3 regions of the Paenibacillus sp. FSL K6-1217 genome follow, and region 3 is predicted to be linked to each of the others. Evidence: riboswitches for the same ligand, from Rfam matches in the RefSeq annotation. Region 3 holds a riboswitch; each other region holds the start of a gene.

Region 1 (8,028 bases), 190 kb from region 3:
CAGCCGCAGCAAGCTGGAATCCGTGGAGCGCAAGCTGCAAGGATAGTAACCACTTATAGTATCTTATCAGAATCAACCGATAAGGAGCAGATTCCTGCCGGGCATATGCTGGCTGAGTTTGATCTGGGCTGGGTATACAGCAACCAGCGGAAAAAGGGGTTGCGTTTTCCGCTGGAAGAGTTATAATATTTTTTGTTTGGCAGACACAGAGGTCTGTAGGCTGGTGTAGCTCAGGGGTAGAGCAACGCACTCGTAATGCGTAGGCCGGGGGTTCAATTCCCTTCACCAGCATATTTGTGAAGTCGATAGTGGCGCGGGTTTCCGGTTTTTTGGAACTGCGCCTTTTTTCTATGCAAGCATCAACATCTGCCATTCTTCTAACCTTTAGTTAAGTAAAGTGGGGAGCCTATGGTTGGATGCTAGGAGGCAAAGATCTTATATGGGAAACCGGACATTCCTGATTGTTACCAGTGCCGATTCAGATTTAATTGATTATGAGAATACAGCTTTCGAGACGAATAATTTTCTCGCTCCAGTATGGTTTTGTCTGGTCAGCCAAGACCAGTTCCAGCGCTATAGCAGGCAGCTAATGCAAGCTTGGAGCAAGATTCAACCCCATATGGGCCAACCGGATGTGGAGGATTTGGTGGAGTGGGAACATTTTTCCGAGGCCTTCCAATGGCAGATTCCATGGGCGGATGCTGCAGAGCAGTTGCGCCTGAGTTTACCGGGCACGCTGGCCCGTTTCCCGGCGCTTGCCACTCCTGTACAGGAGTGGCTGGAAACCTTATCGACCCATGTACAGCGTTATTCTGCTGCCGTTATTCATCTGGAGCTTTCGCAATATTTCTCGTTCACGGGCGATCCCGCCCTCTATCTGAGAGACATTCAAGAATACGTTACCCTCTGGCAGTCGCCGCATCCCTCGCAGGAGAAGGTCTGGCAGGGAGCAGCTGATAACTTTTATATGCTGAATGGGGAGCATTTGCCATGGAGGGAACGAACGGCAGCTCAACCGGAGCAAGCTGCCGATATTCAGCCAGCACAGTCCATTCCTCCAGCATCCGGGATGCGCCAGTCCAAATGGCGGCAGGAGCTCTACATCTGGTTGCTTGCGATTCTATCCGCAGCCCTCTTTTTTGCCGTCTATGTCAAGACCTCCAGTGGTTGGTTGGCGGTGCTCTGCTTCTTCATCCCCTCCCTGTGTATCGTTTTGTGGAATATAATTATCGGTCCTGCACGAACCTCCCGCCGTCAGCTGGAAGCGGCTAGGACTTTGAAGAGGAACAGTCCCCCTTCTGAGGCTGTGCTAAGGATTGAGTATTTCGACGGGCGTTCACCTATTGGGATGGATGGCATGGAAATGGGTCCTTCAGAGGATAAAGCGTTACCGGATCTTATCCCCTGGCTGCAAATCCTGCAAGCAAAGGTGCTTTCATCTCATGAGGTTGAGCTCATCGTTTCTGCTAACCACTCACCAGTCTCTACCTTACAACTTCATTTGAGGCTGGATGAACAGTTGGATGTCAAGGATATCGTATCAGCGGTTAATGCGATGGTGTTGGCTCATGACAAAGCATTGGTATGATTACATTCACTAACCGGCTTAGTGGCATCTCCCTGGTCGTTAGTGCACCAGGATTGGGACTGGAAGGCCAGGAAGATAGCCACCCATCTGTTCGCGTTCTGGAAATGAATAAGCACTCCGCCGTCCTGCCATGTACCATTTTCTCGGGAATACCCGCCGGCATTGCCTTGATTCATGTGGATATTATGAACGCCCTGTCCAGGAGAGAAGCCGAAGTATTTGTCGGGTTTATCCACAGGCCCCCAAGGTTCGCCGAACGCATACAGGGTGGCCTTCTGCTTGTGTGCTTCCTCGATGTAAGAGGTGATTTTGTCATAGAGATTGTTGTGGGGATCGTTGTCTTCCTTGTCATCTTGGTTCGTATTAGGCAGGGCTACCATCTTACTGGGAATCACCAGGTTTCCTCTGATATAATCTAGGGCAAGGCTCCGGTTCTCCCTGGTGATCTTCGTGAAGCCGGACTCAAGCTTGAGCCAGCGGGCTGTTTCTTCCGATTTTAAATCTTCACCCACATAATACAGCACCTGATTGGCAGTGTCTTCCGGTAAATGCTCGGCTTTATTGCTTGATCGGATGTTGATGGCCAATCTATACTTTTTGTGGTCATCGTCTTCAACGTCAACCAGCACCTGAATATGATTGTTTTTGTAACCTAGCTTATAGACATTATCCTCATTGGATATTTTGCATTTTAATACCCCATACCCTTGATCTAATCCGTTACCCATCGCTCATCAGTCCTCCTTCATAGCTATTATTCTTTCCCATAGGAGGCCGTAGTAATTCTGACTAGTAAGGTGTTCATCAGAGGAGGCAAGCTACATTATGAAGGTTCTGACGATTCGCCAGCCGTGGGCAACCTTAATTGCGCTGGGAGAAAAGCAAATCGAAACCCGCACCTGGCGGACCGCCCACCGGGGAGCATTGGCCATTCATGCCGGGATGCAGGTAAATAAGGCGATCTGCCGGACAGAGCCTATTCAGTCGTTGCTGGCCCGTCATGGCTTCACGGCGGACAATCTGCCAACCGGCCGGATCATTGCCGTCAGCCGAATTGCGGATTGCTGTGAAGTTACGCCTGAGCTTGTGCAGCAGGGCTGGCCGGGCGGGAATGAATATGTGTTCGGGAATTATACCGTAGGAAGGTACGCCTGGAAGCTGGAGGAAGTTGTGCCGCTGGTACATCCCATACCCGCGAAGGGACGTCTGGGATTCTGGGAATATCCTGTGCTGGAGAAGGAATTTTGAATCGCCTGATCGCATTTTGACTAAAAATTTGCTCCGGACTGGCACTCAGCTGGTATAATTGGGATATTCGGCGGGAAATCTTCCTATATATTAGGATAGTGTGCTCTACAGCGGTCAACGCTGGAGATGAAGCAGAATTGCCGGGAAGGAGCGTATGCATAATAGATGGGAAGCCTTCTAATTGCATGGCTTTGTATGCTTTGTTTGTTTCTTGTGTTCAGGGATCAGGTCAGCCGGAGAATCCTGTACCCGGTAGCTGTAGTGGTTATATGCGGGACGTTGGGGTATTGGACGTTGTTAATGTAACCGCATCCGGGTCATCGTGTAATGCAGAAGTCTGCCGCTTGCGGCAGGCTTCTTTTGTAGGTACTGCGCCCTGCATGAACAGGTTCAATAAAAGTACTTCTCCCGCTGGCTTATCCCTCCGCGCCGCCCTGCTCCGTCTTCTCCATCCCCAGATATCTGCGCATATGCACAGTGGCCTGGGCGGCAATCACATCATCCAGCAGCAGCATCCGCTCGTGATAACCCCTGCAGACGAATTTGGCTTCGACGCCAGCTTCCAGGCGCTGCTGTTCATAGACCTTCAGACCACGGGCCCGCATTCCGGCACGGACCTCCCGCAGATCGGCAGCGGCAGCCTGGACGGCAGTCTGGATCACCTCCAGATAAGGCGCAGGCGTGCGCAGCTCTAAGGACATCACGGATGCATCACGCTCGAAGGCGGATAGAATTAGCGGCAGCAAAATATAAGATTTGACCAGCAGGTTGTCCTGACTCTCTGCTCTATGCATCCCTCTCAACCCCTCTAAGAGAACGTATATTCGCATTGTAACTCATCATTCAAAAAATAATCAATGGGTATTATCAACTGACAGTAACAATGTGACATAATTCACAATAAAATTCGAAGAATTATTTTATATTAAAATTGAAATAATAAAGATTGAAAAAATAAATCAGCTCAAAGGAGAATGGCAATGAGTCATGAAGGAAGTCTCCGCCGCGGTGTGGTATTCGGGATCATTCTAAGTGTTCCGCTCTGGGTATCGATGATTGGTTGGGTTCAACTGTTCATGTCTGCTTAGGCGACATTTTATTTAATAATAGATGAATCCTTGTAGCGGGTGTCGTCCATCACGGGCGGCACTTTTTTTCGGAGCGGGGTGTCTGTGAATAGGTAAAATGGCATCGAATAGGAGCAAGCTAGGAGTTAAACAGGGAGGAACAGCGACGAAGTAGGCCATATGTATCAAATTTTAATAATGTAAATTAATATTATTATAGAGCCAGGTAGCCAATGACAGTTGTAGGGGTGAGAAGGATAGTATGCATAAACCCATGGGGGACAAGGGATTGTGGGATTGGGGTTCTGAGATTTTTTCAAAAATTATACTTGGAATGGATTGACAACAGGGCGGGGGAGCGGATAAACTGAAAATAGTACAAAAGTAACAAATGTCATAGACTCAACAACGAATATACATAAGCAAAATCAACAATTTCATACCGAAATCATGTACAAACGCAAACCGTATCGAAAGAACGGGACGCAAAGTCAGGAATCTACTGTCTCTAAAGTTGAGGCTATGGTCGTCCGGCCGCCGTGAAGCTAACCCTTCGTGGCGGTCTTTTTGTTGTTATAGTCGGGTGAAAGATTCATAGAATAGTAACTAGGAGGTGTGGACTATTGAACAAAAGAGTGCGTAAAACAGCCGCCATTCTTATGGCAGGCCTATTGACCGTATCCAGTGCCTTCACGTGGGGGATGGATGTTAGAGCAGCTTCAGGGGTGCCGTATACGCCAACACCAATTTTGGGGGTCGCAGGCAATTTTAATGCTTTTATCTTAGGGGATTTCACACAAGGCGGTGATCAGATCGAAGGCCGCCTTGCAGCGGCGGGGAATATTACCCTCTCTGGAGGTTACGGAGTTGCCAGAGCATATAGGGATGCTGCACCGACGGATGTACTTGTGGCCGGCAGGAATTTTGTACATTCAGGCAGCGGAGAGATCTACGGGAACGTGGTATACGGGGATAACATTACAGCCAATGAACCTAGTGTCAATATTAAAGGCACGAAGAAGAAAGGCAATCCGATAGATTTTACGGCCGAGCAGGAGGTTCTGATCTCGCGTTCTGCAGAGTATGGGGCCTTGGCCGACACGAATGAGATTGGGAATAATCATTATGGACAGCTTACGATAAATGCACCGGATCGCTTCAATGTGGTTCATCTGGATGCCTCGACACTGGCGAGTACGAATTATATTCAGTTCAACATTGCCCAGAACGCTACGTTGATTATTAATATAAGCGGGTCTACAGTCAATGTGCCAAGCTTTTCAATGAATAACGGCAGAGCAAGCCAGGTATTATTCAATTTCTACGAAGCAACTAAGGTAGATATCGCTTATACCTCATTCTTCGGGACGATCCTCGCACCTAGAGCGGATGTCCATTATTCCGGAGCGGAGCTGTATGGGACTCTGATTGCAAAATCTTTTAGCGGCGGGGTTGAGATGCACCTTGGAATGTACGAGGGAGAGGGGCCGCCGCCGAGTCCGACACCAACGGCAACACCGACGCCGACTGTGAAGCCGACACCGACGGTAACGCCGACACCGACAGTGAAGCCGACACCGACGGTAACGCCGACACCGACTGTGAAGCCGACACCGACGGTAACGCCGACGCCGACGGTAAAACCAACACCGACGGTAACACCGACACCGACAGCAACGCCGACACCGACGGTAACGCCGACACCTACGGTAAAACCAACACCGACCATAAAACCGTCACCTACACCTGTGTGTACTCCAACTCCAAAGCCAACACCGACCGTGAAGCCAACACCGACGCCGACCGTAAAGCCGACGCCAACTGTGAAGCCAACGCCGACGCCGACCGTAAAGCCGACGCCAACGCCGACTGTGAAGCCGACGCCAACGCCGACTGTGAAGCCGACGCCAACGCCAACCGTGAAGCCGACGCCGACACCAACCGTGAAGCCGACGCCAACGCCAACCGTGAAGCCGACGCCGACACCAACTGTGAAGCCGACACCAACGCCGACTGTGAAGCCGACGCCGACGCCAACCGTGAAGCCAACACCGACGCCAACCGTGAAGCCGACGCCAACGCCAACGGCGGTGCCAACACCAACGCCGACTGTGAAGCCGACGCCGACACCAACGGCAGTACCGACGCCAACGCCAACGGCAGTACCAACACCTACACCAACGGCAGAACCGACACCAACACCAACGGTAGAGCCAACACCAACACCGACGGCAGGGCCGACACCAACACCAACGGTTGAGCCAACACCAACACCGACGGCAGTACCAACACCGACACCAACGGCAGAGCCGACACCAACACCGACGGCAGGGCCAACACCGACACCAACGGTAGAGCCAACACCAACACCGACGGCAGTACCAACACCGACACCAACGGCAGAGCCGACACCAACACCGACGGCAGGGCCAACACCGACACCAACGGCAGAGCCGACACCAACACCGACGGCAGGGCCAACACCAACGCCGACGGCAGAGCCAACACCAACACCGACACCAACGGCAGAGCCGACACCAACGCCGACGTCGACACCGACACCAACGCCAACGGTAGAACCAACACCAACACCAACGCCAACGGCAGTACCAACACCGACACCAACGGCAGAGCCGACACCAACGCCGACGGCAGTACCAACACCGACACCAGATCCAACACCGACACCAACGCCAACGGCAGTACCGACGCCAACGCCAACGGTAGAGCCGACACCAACGCCAACGGCAGAGCCAACACCAACGCCAACGGCAGTACCGACGCCAACGCCAACGGTAGAGCCGACACCAACGCCAACGGCAGAGCCAACACCAACGCCAACGGCAGTACCGACGCCAACGCCAACGGCAGAGCCGACACCAACGCCAACGGCAGAGCCGACACCAACGCCAACGGCAGAGCCGACACCAACGCCAACGGCAGAGCCGACACCGACGGCAACGCCGACACCAACACCGACGGCAACACCGACACCAACGCCAACACCGACACCGACGGCAACACCGACACCAACGCCGACGCCGACATCGACACCAGATCCGACGGCAGCGCCAACACCGACACCAACACCAGCGCCGACACCAGTAACAACGCCAGATCCAATATCGCCGCCGTTCAGTTTCCCGCCAGTGCCAACGCCGACTCCGATTATCGGATTTATCGTGAGCAATGATGTGGTTGTAGATGATGACCCGCTGCCGCTTGGACCTGTAGCAACTCCAACAGCTACCACAGTACCGGCACCATCGCCGACAACGGCTGTAGCGGTTGGGCCATTAGTAGCGACACCGGCGCCAACGCCGTTGCCATCGGCAGAACCGGCACCCGATGTAGTCGTTATCGATGATGAAGTTCCTCTAGGCGGTGTGCCTGCGGATGGAACCCTGCCTAAGACGGGCGAGTCCAGTCCTGCTCCATATTATTTTGCCGGTTTGGCACTCGCTGGTCTGGGCTTGATTCTTAGAAGAACCACCAGAAACGGCAAACGTAAGTGAGTCACCCGAACTGAGATGTATGCAAACAAACAATGATCCTGTGATTTGACAAGGGCTGCTTTCGGAGAAGACGTTCTCCTGGAAGCAGCTCTTTTTTCGTTGTTTAGGAAATTTTGGTTCCCGTCTATTGTGTATAAGATGTGTATAGATTTGTGTATAAGTGTTCTTAGAATGATTCGTAGAGTGAATTTGTTGCTGAACATGGCTGAAGGGTGGCCCCTGAGGAGCCTGGACCTGATATTAATGGTCAAAGGCTGGGTGTTTGCGAAAAACCGAATACAAATTGAGGAAAAGGGATATTAGGATTTGATACTCCTACTCTTAAACAGCGGAGCGGGCGGAATGATTGTGGAGAAGCGGAGCGGTCGCCTTTGTATCCGGATTTTCACCGACTAGGGGAATGAAAAAATCTGGATACAAGAGCGATTGGAACAACGTTCCGTTTGCGGAGCGTGCTCCCAAGCGTCGCCGTAATTCATACTCCATCCGTACACAGACTGAATGAGAACGAGAGTGGATTAATGTATGCTAAAAAGCGAACACAATGTGCTGCGAGAAGGCGATAGGAGCAAATGTATGCGAAAACCGAACACAACACAAGCGAGAAGGC
Region 2 (8,028 bases), 290 kb from region 3:
ATGGGTGAAGCCATGCTGAACATCCCAGATCTTGGAGCGGACGAATCCGGCACAGACCCACCAATCCGGCAATTGCAGTGTGCTGACGGATTCTAAAATGTCCATCATCCAGGCATCCTCCTTCACCAGCCGGAGAAAATCGGATTCGTTAAGAATCGGCATCATTACTTGAACCTCCATTGGAGCATAGTTAATAACTTTTTCTATTATATACAACTTAAGGATGGCGGCGCGCGGAATGCTATAAGCATCACATCTTATAATGGGCGGATCGATTGGCCTGTGTGATGTGTGATGTGTAATGTGTCGAGTGAAAGTGCAAAGTGTTAGTTTTGAGTGCCAAGTGCCGATAATCCGTTTCAGTAAAGTTGCAGTAATTACAACTTTTGTTCACACTTCCCCGGTTGTTTGGCGAGATTGTTGCAGGAAATGCAGGAATTATCTTGCTTAGCGACTTTGATGGGAGGAAATCCTGCATTTCGTGCAACAATCATTCATTTTGGTCGTTTTAATGAGGGAAATGTTGTTTTTTGTGCAGCAGTTTCATTATTACTAACCCAAAAAACAGGCATCCGGCAGAGCGGGTTCGCTCTACGGATGCCTGTTTGTATATAGGTGGAGGGGTGAGAAGGCTGCGGCGAGAAGGTTACCCTTCCAGCAGCAGAGCTTCCGGGTCCTCCAGCAATTCCTTGACTTTGACCAGGAAGCTGACCGCTTCTGATCCGTCCACGATCCGGTGATCGTAGGACAAGGCGATGTACATCATCGGACGGTTGACTGTGCGCTCCTCATCCAGCGCAATCGGGCGCAGCTGGATCTTGTGCATGCCGAGAATGCCGACCTGCGGGGTATTGAGGATTGGCGTGGACAGCAGGGAACCGAACACACCGCCGTTCGTGATCGTGAAGGTTCCGCCCTGAAGCTCCGGCAGGCTGAGCGTGTTGGCGCGCGCCTTGGAGGCGAGCTCGCCGATCCGCCGCTCGATCTCAGGGAAGCTAAGCCGGTCAGCATCGCGGACGACCGGCACGACCAGGCCTTCCTTGGCAGCTACGGCAATCCCGATGTCATAGTATTTCTTCAGCAGGAGATCTTCCCCGTCGATCTCGGCATTCAGCATAGGGTACGCCTTGAGCGCGCCGATGACGGCCTTGGTGAAGAAGGACATGAAGCCGAGTCCGACCTCGTGCTTCTCCTTGAAGCCATCCTTGCGGCGCTTGCGGATGTCGAGAATGGCGGTCATGTCCACCTCGTTGAAGGTGGTCAGCATCGCAGCCGTCTGCTGCGCTTCGACCAGGCGGCTGGCAATCGTCAGCCGCCGCCGTGACATGCGCTTGCGCTCGGTGGCTTTGCCGTCCTCGGCGTGCGGTGCCTTGCCCGCTGCGGGCGGCGCGGGCTTCGCCGGCTCCGGCCGGGCGGCCGCCGCCGGAGCTGACGGCGCAGCAGCCTGCGGCCCGGCTGCGCCATGACCATCGACATCGGCCTGACCGATCCGGCCGATAGGGTCGCGGGCACTGACCTCGCCGAGGTCGATGCCCCGCTCCCTGGCCAGCTTGCGCGCCCCCGGCGAAGCCAGGGCCGCAGTGCCGGCAGCGGCTGGCTCAGCCGCTGCTACACCAGCCGCCGCCGGCTCAGCCGCTGCGGCAATTGCGGCAGCAGCCGGCGCGCTGCTGCTCTGCGGAGCGCTGCCTGCTGCCGGCTTACCGCCGCTGGCAGCACCTGCACCGGCGGCGCTGCCGATGATGCCGATGGCTTCGCCAACGGCAACGTTCTCGCCCGCCTGGCGCAGGATGGAGGAGATGACACCGTCCTCCTCCGCACTGATCTCCAGATTGACCTTGTCGGTCTCAAGCTCGGCAAGCACATCCCCCTGGCCGACAGTGTCGCCCTCTTTCACCAGCCATTTGTAGATCGTTCCTTCGGAAATTGATTCGCCCAAATCAGGTACTTTTATCTCGGACACAGGCCGTTACCTCCCCAAATATAGTGGTGTGCATGATATTGTATGACCGCCTTGCTGTGCTCAGGAAGACGGTACAGGTGCTTGCACTGCAGCATTCAATTTCAGGGCTTCTCTGACGATGCGCCGCTGCTCAAAGCTGTGGACATCGGCATAGCCGCTGGCCGGACTGGAACGGTCCGGACGGCCGATATACTGGACGGTAACCTTCTGCGGGGCGATGGCGCGCAGCCGGGATTCGGCATAAGTCCACCCGCCCATATTCTTCGGTTCTTCCTGCACCCAGACGATTTCCTCCAGCGAGCTGAAGCTGCTGAGGTGAGCGCCAAGCTCGCGTTCCGGGAACGGATAGAGCTGCTCCATGCGCAAAATGTGCAGCCAGGAGAAGTCCTGTCCGCGCGCGGCCTCAAGCTCCGTCTGGAGGTCGATGGCCACCTTCCCGCTGCATACCACGAGACGCTTCACCTCTTCAGGCTTGCTGCCAAGCAGCGGCTCGGGAAGAACCGGCTGGAAGGTGCCTGAAGAGAGGTCCGCTCCGGCCGAGGTGCTGCGCGGGTTACGGATCAGGCTCTTCGGTGCCATGACGACCAGCGGCCGGGCATCCGGTTGTCCGCAGAGCGCAGCCTGGCGGCGGAGCAGATGGAAATACTGCGCAGCGCAGGTCAGATTGGCTACGGTCCAGTTCTCCTCGGCGGAGAGCTGCAGGAACCGTTCCATTCTGGCGCTGGAGTGCTCCGGCCCCTGGCCTTCATAGCCATGGGGCAGCAAGATCGTCAGATTGCTGCGCTGCGTCCACTTGGCGCGGCCGGCGGAGATGAACTGGTCGATAATAACCTGGGCGGCATTGGCGAAGTCGCCGTATTGAGCTTCCCAGATGACGAAGGTCTCCGGTGCGAACACATTATATCCATATTCGAAGCCGAGTACGGAAGCCTCGGACAGCGGGCTGTTGTAGACGCCGAACGAAGCGCGGGAATCACTCAGCTGATGCAGCGGAGAGTAGAGTCCGCCGTTCTCGCTGTCATGCAGGACCAGGTGACGGTGGGCGAAGGTGCCGCGCTGCGAATCTTGGCCGCTGAGGCGGATCGGCGTGCCGTCCTTCAGGATGGTGGCGAAGGCAAGGGTCTCTGCCAGCGCCCAGTCCACCCGTTCCCCGTCATTCAGCGCATCCTTGCGGCGCTGGAGAATGCGTTCCAGCTTCGGATAGACCTTGAAGCCGGAAGGTACGCGCAGCAGCTCGCGGTTAATCTCCTGCAGCCCGGCCAGCGGGAAGGCGGTCGGACGCGGCTTAGAGCTGTCGTTATCCAGCGCGACGGAGGTTTTGGACTCCGCATTCTTCTGCTTGCCTTCCTTCATCTGGTCGAAGGCCTGCTGGAGGACGCTCTCGGCCTCGGCGATCATGTTCTTCACATCATCGGCAGTGATTACCTTCTCACGCTGAAGGCGTTCCGCATAGGAGCGGTAGACGGTAGGGTGATTGCGCACCTTGCTGTACACAATCGGCTGGGTAGTATCGGGATCATCCATTTCATTATGCCCGTGGCGGCGGTAGCCGATCAGGTCAATCAGGAAGTCCTTCTTGAACTGATGGCGGTAAGCGCTGGCCAGACGGACTGCGGCAATGCAGGCTTCCGGGTCATCGGCATTGACATGCACGACCGGAATCTCATACCCTTTGGCCAGATCGCTGGCATAATGGGTGGAGCGGGAATCCTCGCTCTCCGTGGTGAAGCCGATCCGGTTATTGACGATAATATGCACGGTGCCGCCATTCTGATAACCCTGCAATTTGCCGATATTCAGCGTCTCGGCGACAATGCCTTCGCCCGGGAAGGCGGCGTCGCCGTGCATCAGCACAGCCATGGCCTTGCTTGTATTCAGCTGAGGCAGGCCCGGGGCGCTGCGCTCTTCCTGTGCGGCTCGAGTGAAGCCCTCGACCACAGGATTGACGAATTCAAGATGGCTCGGGTTGTTGGCAAGCGTGATCCGGGTACGCACAGTCTCGCCTTCGCGGACGGCACGGTCAGCCCCGAGATGATACTTCACATCCCCGCTCCAGCCGTAAGTAACGCCCATGGAGCCTTCCGAAGGGAACAGCTCTTTGTTCGGCGAGTGATGGAATTCCGAGAAAATAATATCATAAGGCTTACCCAGAATATGAGCCAGCACATTAAGTCTTCCGCGGTGGGCCATGCCCATCAGAATATGCTCTGCGCCATCATGCGCGGCAGCCCGCACAATCTCATCCAGCATCGGCACGAGGGCGTCATTGCCCTCCAAGCTGAACCGCTTCTGGCCGACGAAGGTCTTGTGCAGGAAGGTCTCGAAATGCTCAACCTGAATCAGCCGCTTCAGCAGCTCCTTGCGCTCTGTATTATTCAGCGGGGCAGGGGAGGTCATGGATTCCGCTTGGCTGTTGAGCCAGCGCAGCTCCTGTTCATCGTGCACATGGCCGAATTCATAGGCGATGGTCTGCGTGTAGGCCTTGCGCATTCTATGGACGGCATCCATAGCGGTATGCACATCCGCCGGGGCATTGTCCCAGATCAGCGAAGCGGGCAGGGCATTCAGATCCTCGCGTGTAAGCTCGTAGGTCTCCAGCTCCAGCCATTTCGCCATCGGGTTACTGCTGCGCTCCAGCGGGTCAATGTCTGCGGCCATATGGCCGTATATACGAATATTGGCGATCAGCTTCGAGGCCTTGACAGCCTTCTTGAGCCACTGCGCATCTGCGGATACGGCAGGCCTTGGTGCCCTCTCGGCATCTGGAGCCAGAGGAGGGGGGCCGGATACGGTGAAGAGATCGCGGTAATGTTGTTCAACTGAAGAGGGGTCCTTAACAAATTGCTCATACATCTCTTGGATGTAGCCCAGGTTCGGGCCGTAGTATTTGTTCCATACTGTGTCGTTATAGGGCTCTTTGACTGCCATGAATAGGTCCTCCTAACGGATAAACTCCACGCGAGGCATCCAGTGTGCCACTTGGCGGAGCTGCAAATGTTTGCGGTTTCATTCTCATCTTATTGTGCTACTTTCCGGCAGGGTAATCAATTCATACTTTCGCGCAATCCGTTCGCAATTCGGCATGATTCATTACCGTATTCATACGGAACTATCATAAATAAGCTTTAATACTCTAACTGTCCATAATATATGCAAATGGGTAATTGTCTCTATACAATGTCGCCGTGTAGCGGTATGGCGGGGCGGTTACGGTTCCCCTTAGTATAATTAAACTATTACCCGGGGTTTGAACTTGGAACTGGGAATATTTATACAAGCCGCTGCCAATTTCGGCTACGTTTCCTCACATTTTATCATAAAAAAATTCCAGAAAACGACACACTAATCGCGCATGATCTTGTATAATGTTATTGCGGAGAACGGTTTCATTAATTCTTGCCAGATCCTTTCATGATGGAAAGGGTCCAGTAAAGGGTAAACCTGCCGAAAGACAGGGGCACAAAGTCTCGGATCTAAAGTAGGGATACTACACAGTAGAAATACTACTATGATGGCCGGACTGCCTGGGGACGCGAAAATTCTAGGAGGAGATTTCTTGGATATGTCCAACCAGGAGAATGACGAGTTGCAGGCAGTTGATCTGGATTTAGAATGGGTGCATTTGCTGATGTCTGCCAAACAGGCAGGGATCGCGGCGGATGATATCCGCCGGTTTCTCAGTGAAAAGGCGCTCCAGGCGATGTAAGGGCGGTCATCATTGTTCGGATACATACAGAAAAGGCACAGCGGACGGTAGCTGTGCCTTTTCTGTATGTCAGGGAGGGATTTCAGCTCCGAAGGCGGTCTCCCTGGCATGTACCCCTGTAGCTTATAATGCCACGTTTAGTTGTCCTTTTGTTCCATGCGCCATTTCTGGTAATCCAGGAATTCCTTGAATTCACGTTTGCTGATACCGGAGGCCATGGCCTCCTGAACCAGCCGGAACCATTCCCCGTCCAGGGCCTGTTCTTCCGTCTCGGCCAGTCCGCCGTACAGCAAGGCATGAATGGATACCTGAAGCGCGTCAGCGATTTTTTCGATGAATTGAATGGAGGGGTTGGATTGAATATTCCGTTCCACATTACTGAGGTATGATTTCGCCACATCAGCCTTATCCGCAAGCTCGGATAACGAATAGCCCTTCTCCAGACGGAGTTTGTGGATGCGGCTTCCCATAGTATCTGACACGATTACAACGCCCTCCGTACTTTTTTTGTTAAAAGATAAGCATCTATGATGCTTCGCGCAATCCATTGTCCTTATCTTTCTCGCTGAAACGGTACCGCCGCTAAAAAAGGACGGCAAAGTCGTTTCCACTAGTCAGTATAACAAAAAACCGCAAGACGGACAAAATCATTGAACCGGGCAGCAGGGAAAAAATAAACGGCATACCGCTCCCGGCTGGGGGAGGATATGCCGTTATTCTTGTAGTTCTCGCTGAAACGGTACCGTCCTATACAAAGGACGACAAAGCCTTTTCCGCCTACAGATTCAGTCCCTGACCTGCCTGCCTACTTGGCTTCTCCCAGTCCCTGAAGCGCATCGAAGGTCCAGTTCAGCGATAAGCCGTCACCCTGGAAAATGTTCTGATCGAGCGTGTTGTCTACGAACTCGAAAGCGATCTTGAAGGTCTTGGACCCGGCAGCGGCAATCCCGCCCGGCAGTACGCCCGCCGCTACGAGATCATAGCTGGGGGTGTTTTTCAGATCCTTCAGGGAGATCTCGGACAGCACATGGCCGCTTAGGGAACCGCCGGTATACGAATTATCGAGGAGCTTGACCTTGAAGTGGTCTCCGAGATCCTGGCCCGCGTTATCCCCCTTGGCATCGGTTACAGTATAAGTGCTGGCGAGCTTGAGGAATTTGATATCCAGTGTGCCGTCATTGGACAAGGTGAAGGTGCGGACGGTGTAGTCTCCCGGCTTCAGGTTCGTCAGCGCTACCGGTGTATTGAAGGAAGAGCCGAGCTTCAGCGTACCGGCGGCGAAGGTTGCCGTGCTGGTGGCTGTGGAGCTGAAATAAGCGAAGGTGCCCCCGCCGATTAAAGACAATCCCAGTGCTGCCGATGCTACGCCAAGACCCAATGTTTTTTTGATTCCCATGATTTAATTCCTCCTTGGATGGTTTGTTTGTTATGGATTATTTGAGAGTGCCTTTTTCCTGGTTAGCTTCGAAATTCAGTGTCAGTGCAAGCGTGTCGCCCTGATAATAGTTCTGCGGCTGGAGGGTCTCCTTGAAGGCGAACTGAATGGTCAGGTTATCCGAGGTGCCGGCTTTAATGCCGGACTTCTCTCCGCCTAAGATCGCTCCGATAATTCCCCGGGCTACCAGATCGGGACTCTCCTGCTCCAGATCGGCCAGTGAGATGACCAGGAGCGGCGATTCCTTCTTATCCTTGTTCAGGAGGAAGGTCACGATAATATCATCCTTGAAATTATGGGAGCCGTTGTCTCCCTGGGCGTCTGTAATGGCCGATGAGGTGCGCAGTACCACTTTGGGAATATTGAGCGTCCCGTCATTTTTGAGTTTGAAGTCCCGTAAGACGGTATCGCCCGGCTTGAGGTTGCTGAGATTAACAATGACAGAAGGATCGGTTTGCAGTGATAAAGTTCCATTGTTAAAAGAAGCAGAAGAAGTGGAAGTACTGCTGAAGTAAGCGAAGGTGCCTCCGCCGACCAGGGTTAAGCCTAATGCTGCCGATACAACGCCGAGACCTAATGTTTTTTTGACGTTCATTGATTCATCCCTCTCTTATGAGTCTGCTTTGTGCATAGCCGGTGCTTCCGGCAAGCTGTATTGTGGCTCCGCGTTTCGTAAACGGGAGAGAACAATCGGTCATTGTACGAGGTCAGTGAAAGTATCCGGCCCTCCGCCGCTGGCTGCGGATGACGCGACATTCTTCTTTTCCAGTGCCGCTACGGCCTTCCAGGAAGAATACAGCGCGTAGAGGAGCAGAAGCAGTCCGGGAATAATCATCAGCACTATGCTTCCGGCTTTGGAGACTGCGAAGCTCATGGCATAGCCTACATAGGGGACAGTCACGCCGGTGTACTCGCCTACCACATTCG
Region 3 (8,028 bases):
GTATAGGCTTCTTCATTGTCATTCCGGTCATCGTCTACAGTCTGTCCTTCATTCCTGCGCTGTCTGCATCGGCAGAGGGCTTCACGGTTAAGGGACTGATTGATGCCCAGAAGAATATGTACAACTATCACAGCCAGCTTGTTGCTACACATCCGTTCGCCTCCTCCTGGTGGGAGTGGCCGTTCATGAAGCGTCCGGTGTGGTTCTTCAGCGGCGGCGAAGGCTTGCCGGCAGGCAAGGCTAGCAGCATAGTAACGATGGGCAACCCGCTGATCTGGTGGACAGGAATCTTCGCGATGCTGGCCGCCGTATGGTTGACCGTGAGACGCCGGGACAAGAGCCTGTACATGATCTGGATCGGTTTCTTCTCGCAATATGTTCCATGGATGCTTGTGCCGCGTGAGACCTTCCTGTACCATTACTTTGCGATGGTGCCGTTTATGATTCTGTCCATTGTGTACATCCTTAAGCTGCTTGACGCTAAGCTTCAGGGTGCCAGATATTTGCGGTACGCCTATGTGGCGGCCGCCGCCATCCTGTTTGTAATGTTCTATCCGGTGTTATCCGGCATGCAGGTGAACAGCAATTATATCATTCATGTACTTCGCTGGTTCCCTTCCTGGGTCTTCTAGGAGGGGAGCTTCAGAAGCCGGATATATGTTCAAAGCTGATGTTGATGAAGCGCATCAAGGAAGCTGTGGCTTACAACAAATTTAGGAGGAACCCAGGTGAAAGCCAGATATAGTGTGATTGTCCCCATGTACAATGAGGAGGAAGTCATTCAGGTAACCTACGAGCGGCTCAAAAAAGTAATGGATGGTTGCGGCGATTCCTATGAGCTCGTATTCGTCAATGACGGCAGCCGGGACCGAACGGCTGAGATTATGCGCGGCATCAGCAATACGGATGAGCATGTCAAGCTGATTGACTTCTCCCGTAATTTCGGCCATCAGGTGGCGATTACGGCGGGAATGGATTATGCTGAAGGCCAGGCGGTTGTGGTGATTGACGCAGATCTCCAGGACCCGCCGGAGGTCATTCTGCAGATGATCGCCAAGTGGAAGGAAGGCTATGAGGTGGTTTATGCCAAGCGGCTGAAGCGCCACGGGGAGACCTTTTTCAAGAAGGTGACAGCCAAGATCTTCTACCGTCTGCTCAGCAGCATGACCAGTGTGGAGATTCCTACCGATACCGGGGACTTCCGGCTGATCGACCGCAAGGTCTGCGATGTGCTGCGCGGCCTGAAGGAGAAGAACCGTTATGTGCGGGGGCTGGTGAGCTGGGTTGGCTTCCGGCAGACTATGGTGGAATATGTGCGGGAGGAACGCTTTGCAGGGGAGACGAAATATCCGCTGAAGAAAATGATCCGCTTCGCGCTCGACGGAATCACCTCCTTTTCACACAAGCCGCTCAAAATCGCCTCCTATGTCGGCTTCTTCCTGTCCTTCTCCAGCTTCATCTACCTGTTCCTGGTCTTATTCCAGAAGGTCTTCACCTCCTGGACGGTGCCGGGCTGGGCATCCATTGTCGGGGTTAACCTGCTGTTTAACGGCATTGTGCTGATGCTGCTGGGCGTAATCGGGGAATACATTGGACGGATCTATGATGAATCGAAGGATAGACCGCTCTATATCGTACGCGAGACCAGAGGCTACCCGGAGGCAGAGTCCGTAGATACGCGGAAGGAAAGCGATTATGCAAGATAAGGCTTGGAGTGCAGGCATGATCCAATTTTTGAAATTCAATGCAGTGGGCCTGCTTAACACGTTCATTGATTTTGCGGTATTTACTCTGCTGCATTCCCTGGGGATGCTTAACACCCCTGCACAGATTATTTCCTACAGCGCCGGAACGGCCAACAGCTTTTTCTGGAATAAGAAGGTAACCTTCAAGGGCCGGGACCGGGGCGGCAATAGCGGCTTTGACCGGATGCAGCTGGTGAGATTTATTGTCCTGAATCTGCTGGTGCTGGGCATCTCCGTGCTGCTGATTCATCTGCTCACTGACAGCCTGGGGATTCAGGTGCTGATGGCCAAGGTGCTGGTTACCTTTATTACAGTGATCATTAATTTCTTTGGAAGCCGGAAGTGGGTATTCTAAGGTAACAGTACATCTTCCCCGTATCCTGCGGGGGTAGCACTTATTCTATATTGCGGAGGCGATTGTCATGCGGAAGTTATCCTATTTGATCATACTTGCCGGGGTCCTGATTATGCTCTACCCCAAAGGAAGCGAATGGTACGAGGACCGTCAGCAGCAGAAGCTGCTGGAAGAGGCTGAACAGGCCTACAGTGAAATCGTTCCTTCGGCTACTGCTCCTGCAAATCCGGATCTGAGCAAGCCTTATGCGGAAGTCACCCAGCTGCTGGCGGAAGAATCGGCTGCGGAAGAGCCGGTTCCCACTACAGCGCCGGAGATTGAAGTCGGAGGCAAGATCACGGCCATTATTGAAATCGACAAAATCGATCTGAAGCTGCCTGTACTGGAGGGCGCCACGAAGGCCAATATGAAGCATGCTGCGGCGCATATGAAGGAGACAGCTCCGATAGGTGCGGTAGGCAATGCGGCGATTGCGGCACACCGGTCAAGAACAGCAGGGCGGTTGTTCAACAGACTGAATGAGGTCGGTAAAGGGGATACCATTACTCTTATTACAAGCGGTCAGGAATACAAGTATGTAGTATATGATGTATCCATTGTAGAGCCTACCGATATTTCGGTACTGAAGGGTAAGGACGACGATAAGATTCTGACCCTCATTACCTGCGATCCGCTTGTCGATCCGACCCACAGACTCATTATTCATGCGAAGCTAACCTGATTCTTGCAGGACAAGACGGTAAATGTCGAAAAAAACATAAAATTTTAGCGTTTTTTTGGTGGAATCTAGCAATTTGGGTCTTGATAATAGAGAAGGATATGGTAAGATAGAAATATAAGAAGCTAATACACGATAACGGCAAACCTATCGAAAGGTAGGGACGCAAAGCTACAGGGCCTTCCCGTCATGGATGGCAGCCAGCTACCGAATGAAGAGGCTTTTTTTGTTTGTTTTTATTCTGAATCTGTCATTATGTGGTAGTAGATTGGACAGATAAAGCTTATACGATAACGGCAAACCTATCGAAAGGTAGGGACGCAAAGCTAAAGGGCCTTCCCGCAAGAATGGCAGCCAGCTACCGAAAGGAGTTTTATCCATGAAGAAAGTTTATTTAATGTTGATTACGCTTTTTGTACTTGTCGCTTCCGTGCAGACAGGCACTGCTCAAGCAGCTAATGCAGATTCAAGCTGGTTGAATGTAGGGCAATTGGATCAAGGGGTCATCGGAGTTTCGTATGACGTTCCTAAGGACAAGAAGATGAAGCTCATGATTACAAAGGACACTAACAGCTATACTTACAACTTATACACCTCCAAACCGAATGAGACGTTCCCGCTTCAGCAGGGAAATGGTTCTTACAAGGTGTCCATTCTTGAGAATACTACCGGCAACAAATACAAAGTGCTATCTTCCGAGACTGTATCCCTCGCCATGAGCAACACGAATGCCGTATATTTGAGCTCTGTACAGAATGTGAAATGGAGTTCTTCCGATAAAGCAGTTCAAAAGGCAGCACAGCTTACAAAGGGTCTGACTACAGACGCAGACAAAGTGAAGGCTATCTACAATTACATTGTAGCTAACGTGAAATATGATTACTCTCTGGCTAATAGCGTAAGCACGGATTATATTCCGAACAACGATAACACATTGGCTACCAATAAAGGGATCTGCTACGATTACGCATCCTTGTTCGCTACTATGCTCCGCAGTGAAGGCATTCCAACCAAACTGGTTATGGGTAATACAAGCTATGTAACTTCTTATCATGCCTGGAATGAAGTGTTCTTGAACGGCAAATGGGTAACGATTGATACTACAGTGGATGCGGGCCTGGGTAAGAGCAGTGCGTCCACACAACTGATCAAAGCAGCAAGCAAATATACTGCAGCGAAATTCTACTAAGAGTAGCTGTAACCTATAGTATTACTGAGAATAACCCGCTTAATTATTAAGTGGGTTATTTTTATTTATATATATTTATATAAAGGTTGCATTTTAATATAGGGATAGGTTATTATAAATAAGCGTTCTTGAAGCGGCAAAGGAAATGAGAAATCACTTAAATAAGTGACTTCAAAATAAAGCTTGCATTGCTTGAGTGAACGTGATATATTATAAGAGTTGCTGGTGACGCGCTAAGCGGCGCTGACAACGAGCTTGATCTTTGAAAACTGAACAACGAGTGAGTATCGGAAATCACTTCGGTGAGATCCAAAATTAGAGAATGTAACAATTCTCGTCAGATGTTTCAAAATGAGCAATCGCTCTTTCTAAATACCAATTTGGAGAGTTTGATCCTGGCTCAGGACGAACGCTGGCGGCGTGCCTAATACATGCAAGTCGAGCGGAGTTTGAAAGGAAGCTTGCTTCCTTTCAAACTTAGCGGCGGACGGGTGAGTAACACGTAGGCAACCTGCCCTCAAGCCTGGGATAACTACCGGAAACGGTAGCTAATACCGGATAATTTCTTTCTTCTCCTGAGGAGAGAATGAAAGGCGGAGCAATCTGCCGCTTGGGGATGGGCCTGCGGCGCATTAGCTAGTTGGTGGGGTAACGGCCCACCAAGGCGACGATGCGTAGCCGACCTGAGAGGGTGAACGGCCACACTGGGACTGAGACACGGCCCAGACTCCTACGGGAGGCAGCAGTAGGGAATCTTCCGCAATGGGCGCAAGCCTGACGGAGCAACGCCGCGTGAGTGATGAAGGTTTTCGGATCGTAAAGCTCTGTTGCCAGGGAAGAACGTCCGGTAGAGTAACTGCTGCCGGAGTGACGGTACCTGAGAAGAAAGCCCCGGCTAACTACGTGCCAGCAGCCGCGGTAATACGTAGGGGGCAAGCGTTGTCCGGAATTATTGGGCGTAAAGCGCGCGCAGGCGGTTATTTAAGTCTGGTGTTTAAACCTTGGGCTCAACCTGAGGTCGCACTGGAAACTGGGTGACTTGAGTACAGAAGAGGAAAGTGGAATTCCACGTGTAGCGGTGAAATGCGTAGATATGTGGAGGAACACCAGTGGCGAAGGCGACTTTCTGGGCTGTAACTGACGCTGAGGCGCGAAAGCGTGGGGAGCAAACAGGATTAGATACCCTGGTAGTCCACGCCGTAAACGATGAGTGCTAGGTGTTAGGGGTTTCGATACCCTTGGTGCCGAAGTTAACACAGTAAGCACTCCGCCTGGGGAGTACGGTCGCAAGACTGAAACTCAAAGGAATTGACGGGGACCCGCACAAGCAGTGGAGTATGTGGTTTAATTCGAAGCAACGCGAAGAACCTTACCAGGTCTTGACATCCAACTAACGAAGCAGAGATGCATCAGGTGCCCTTCGGGGAAAGTTGAGACAGGTGGTGCATGGTTGTCGTCAGCTCGTGTCGTGAGATGTTGGGTTAAGTCCCGCAACGAGCGCAACCCTTGACTTTAGTTGCCAGCAGGTAGAGCTGGGCACTCTAGAGTGACTGCCGGTGACAAACCGGAGGAAGGTGGGGATGACGTCAAATCATCATGCCCCTTATGACCTGGGCTACACACGTACTACAATGGCCGGTACAACGGGAAGCGAAGCCGCGAGGTGGAGCCAATCCCAGCAAAGCCGGTCTCAGTTCGGATTGCAGGCTGCAACTCGCCTGCATGAAGTCGGAATTGCTAGTAATCGCGGATCAGCATGCCGCGGTGAATACGTTCCCGGGTCTTGTACACACCGCCCGTCACACCACGAGAGTTTACAACACCCGAAGTCGGTGGGGTAACCCGCAAGGGAGCCAGCCGCCGAAGGTGGGGTAGATGATTGGGGTGAAGTCGTAACAAGGTAGCCGTATCGGAAGGTGCGGCTGGATCACCTCCTTTCTATGGAGAATCGTTTCCTGCAATGGAAACATTCAAATCGGAAGCTTTGCTTCCACAATGAACCCTTGGGTTCAAACACTCACTCGTTGGTCAGTTTTGAGAGCTCAAACTCTCAGTAAGACTTGATCCTTGAAAACTGGATACCGAAACGAATTTGCGTTTTAGAACATTCCTTTAAGCTGAACTTGTGTAAACAAGTTTTGAATTAATGGCGATGCTACGATGATCTTGAAGGAAATACAGACGTTGAAGAAATTCATTGTCCGATATTTTCCTGACGGAAAAATCGAGGTTAAGCTACTAAGAGCACACGGAGGATGCCTAGGCGCCAGGAGCCGACGAAGGACGTGGCGAACAACGAAACTGCCTCGGGGAGCTGTAAGCAAGCTTTGATCCGGGGGTGTCCGAATGGGGAAACCCAGCTGTGGTAATTCGCAGTTACTCGTATCTGAATACATAGGATACGTAGAGGCAGACCAGGGGAACTGAAACATCTAAGTACCCTGAGGAAGAGAAAACAATAGTGATTCCGTCAGTAGCGGCGAGCGAACGCGGAACAGCCTAAACCAAGGGGCTTGCCTCTTGGGGTTGTGGGACGTCTCACATGGAGTTACAAAGGAATCGAGTAGGCGAAGAGGTCTGGAAAGGCCCGCGATAGAGGTAAAAGCCCTGTAGCCCAAACTGTGTTCCCTCCGAGACGGATCCCGAGTAGTGCGGGGCACGTGAAACCCCGTATGAATCCAGCAGGACCATCTGCTAAGGCTAAATACTACCTGGCGACCGATAGTGAAACAGTACCGTGAGGGAAAGGTGAAAAGCACCCCGGAAGGGGAGTGAAATAGAACCTGAAACCGTGTGCTTACAAAAAGTCAGAGCCCGTTTTAGGGGTGATGGCGTGCCTTTTGTAGAATGAACCGGCGAGTTACGTTTAACATGCAAGGTTAAGGTGAGAAGCCGGAGCCGCAGCGAAAGCGAGTCTGAATAGGGCGACTAAGTATGTGGACGTAGACCCGAAACCGTGTGATCTACCCCTGTCCAGGGTGAAGGTGCGGTAACACGCACTGGAGGCCCGAACCCACGCATGTTGAAAAATGCGGGGATGAGGTGGGGGTAGCGGAGAAATTCCAATCGAACTCGGAGATAGCTGGTTCTCCCCGAAATAGCTTTAGGGCTAGCCTCGGTGAATGGAGTGGTGGAGGTAGAGCACTGATTGGGTGCGGGGCCCGCAAGGGTTACCAAGCTCAGTCAAACTCCGAATGCCATTTACTTCTTGCCGGGAGTCAGACAGTGAGTGCTAAGATCCATTGTCAAAAGGGAAACAGCCCAGACCATCAGCTAAGGTCCCCAAGTGTGTGTTAAGTGGGAAAGGATGTGGAGTTGCACAGACAACCAGGATGTTGGCTTAGAAGCAGCCACCATTGAAAGAGTGCGTAATAGCTCACTGGTCGAGTGACTCTGCGCCGAAAATGTAACGGGGCTAAACACACCACCGAAGCTATGGCTAGATGCGTTGCATCTGGGGTAGGGGAGCGTTGTATGTGGGTTGAAGGTGTACCGTAAGGAGCGCTGGACAGCATACAAGTGAGAATGCCGGTATGAGTAACGAAAAGATCAGTGAGAATCTGATCCGCCGAAAGCCCAAGGTTTCCTGAGGAAGGCTCGTCCGCTCAGGGTAAGTCGGGACCTAAGGCGAGGCCGACAGGCGTAGTCGAAGGACAACAGTTTGAAATTACTGTACCACCGTAATCCGCTATGAGCGATGGGGTGACGCAGGAGGGTAGTGACGCGGACTGATGGATGTCCGTCTAAGCAGTGAGGCTGGTGTGCAGGCAAATCCGCACACTACTAAGGCTGGGCTGTGATGGGGAGCGAAAATTATAGTAGCGAAGGTCATGATCTCACACTGCCAAGAAAAGCCTCTAGTCAGGAGAAGGTGCCCGTACCGCAAACCGACACAGGTAGGCGAGAAGAGAATTCTAAGGCGCGCGGAAGAACTCTCGTTAAGGAACTCGGCAAAATGACCCCGTAACTTCGGGAGAAGGGGTGCCTCGGTAGGGTGAATAGCCCGAGGGGGCCGCAGTGA

What was found. Region 3 has a riboswitch for cyclic di-GMP ahead of MHH28_RS25915 (transglutaminase family protein). Riboswitches for the same ligand answer to the same signal wherever they lie in the genome.
Region 1: linked by a shared signal. The riboswitch ahead of MHH28_RS25100 (collagen-binding domain-containing protein) and the one ahead of MHH28_RS25915 (transglutaminase family protein) in region 3 are both predicted to bind cyclic di-GMP.
Region 2: linked by a shared signal. The riboswitch ahead of MHH28_RS24655 (anti-repressor SinI family protein) and the one ahead of MHH28_RS25915 (transglutaminase family protein) in region 3 are both predicted to bind cyclic di-GMP.

The regions. Positions count from the first base shown of each region.
Region 1 is NZ_CP150271.1:5,674,684-5,682,711, forward strand. It holds gene MHH28_RS25070 (MTH1187 family thiamine-binding protein) at 1-46, shown strand, start outside; tRNA gene MHH28_RS25075 (tRNA-Thr) at 220-291, shown strand; gene MHH28_RS25080 (hypothetical protein) at 440-1,588, shown strand; gene MHH28_RS25085 (DUF2278 family protein) at 1,567-2,316, opposite strand; gene MHH28_RS25090 (ASCH domain-containing protein) at 2,414-2,836, shown strand; gene MHH28_RS25095 (hypothetical protein) at 3,253-3,630, opposite strand; cyclic di-GMP riboswitch class I at 4,353-4,445, shown strand; gene MHH28_RS25100 (collagen-binding domain-containing protein) at 4,527-7,418, shown strand.
Region 2 is NZ_CP150271.1:5,573,109-5,581,136, forward strand. It holds gene MHH28_RS24640 (nucleotidyltransferase family protein) at 1-162, opposite strand, end outside; gene odhB (2-oxoglutarate dehydrogenase complex dihydrolipoyllysine-residue succinyltransferase) at 647-1,960, opposite strand; gene MHH28_RS24650 (2-oxoglutarate dehydrogenase E1 component) at 2,021-4,888, opposite strand; cyclic di-GMP riboswitch class I at 5,385-5,488, shown strand; gene MHH28_RS24655 (anti-repressor SinI family protein) at 5,523-5,666, shown strand; gene MHH28_RS24660 (helix-turn-helix domain-containing protein) at 5,804-6,136, opposite strand; gene MHH28_RS24665 (TasA family protein) at 6,472-7,062, opposite strand; gene MHH28_RS24670 (TasA family protein) at 7,100-7,696, opposite strand; gene sipW (signal peptidase I SipW) at 7,796-8,028, opposite strand, start outside.
Region 3 is NZ_CP150271.1:5,867,188-5,875,215, forward strand. It holds gene MHH28_RS25895 (glycosyltransferase family 39 protein) at 1-632, shown strand, start outside; gene MHH28_RS25900 (glycosyltransferase family 2 protein) at 729-1,706, shown strand; gene MHH28_RS25905 (GtrA family protein) at 1,696-2,100, shown strand; gene MHH28_RS25910 (sortase) at 2,168-2,821, shown strand; cyclic di-GMP riboswitch class I at 2,949-3,030, shown strand; cyclic di-GMP riboswitch class I at 3,104-3,184, shown strand; gene MHH28_RS25915 (transglutaminase family protein) at 3,198-4,007, shown strand; rRNA gene MHH28_RS25920 (16S ribosomal RNA) at 4,385-5,945, shown strand; rRNA gene MHH28_RS25925 (23S ribosomal RNA) at 6,236-8,028, shown strand, end outside.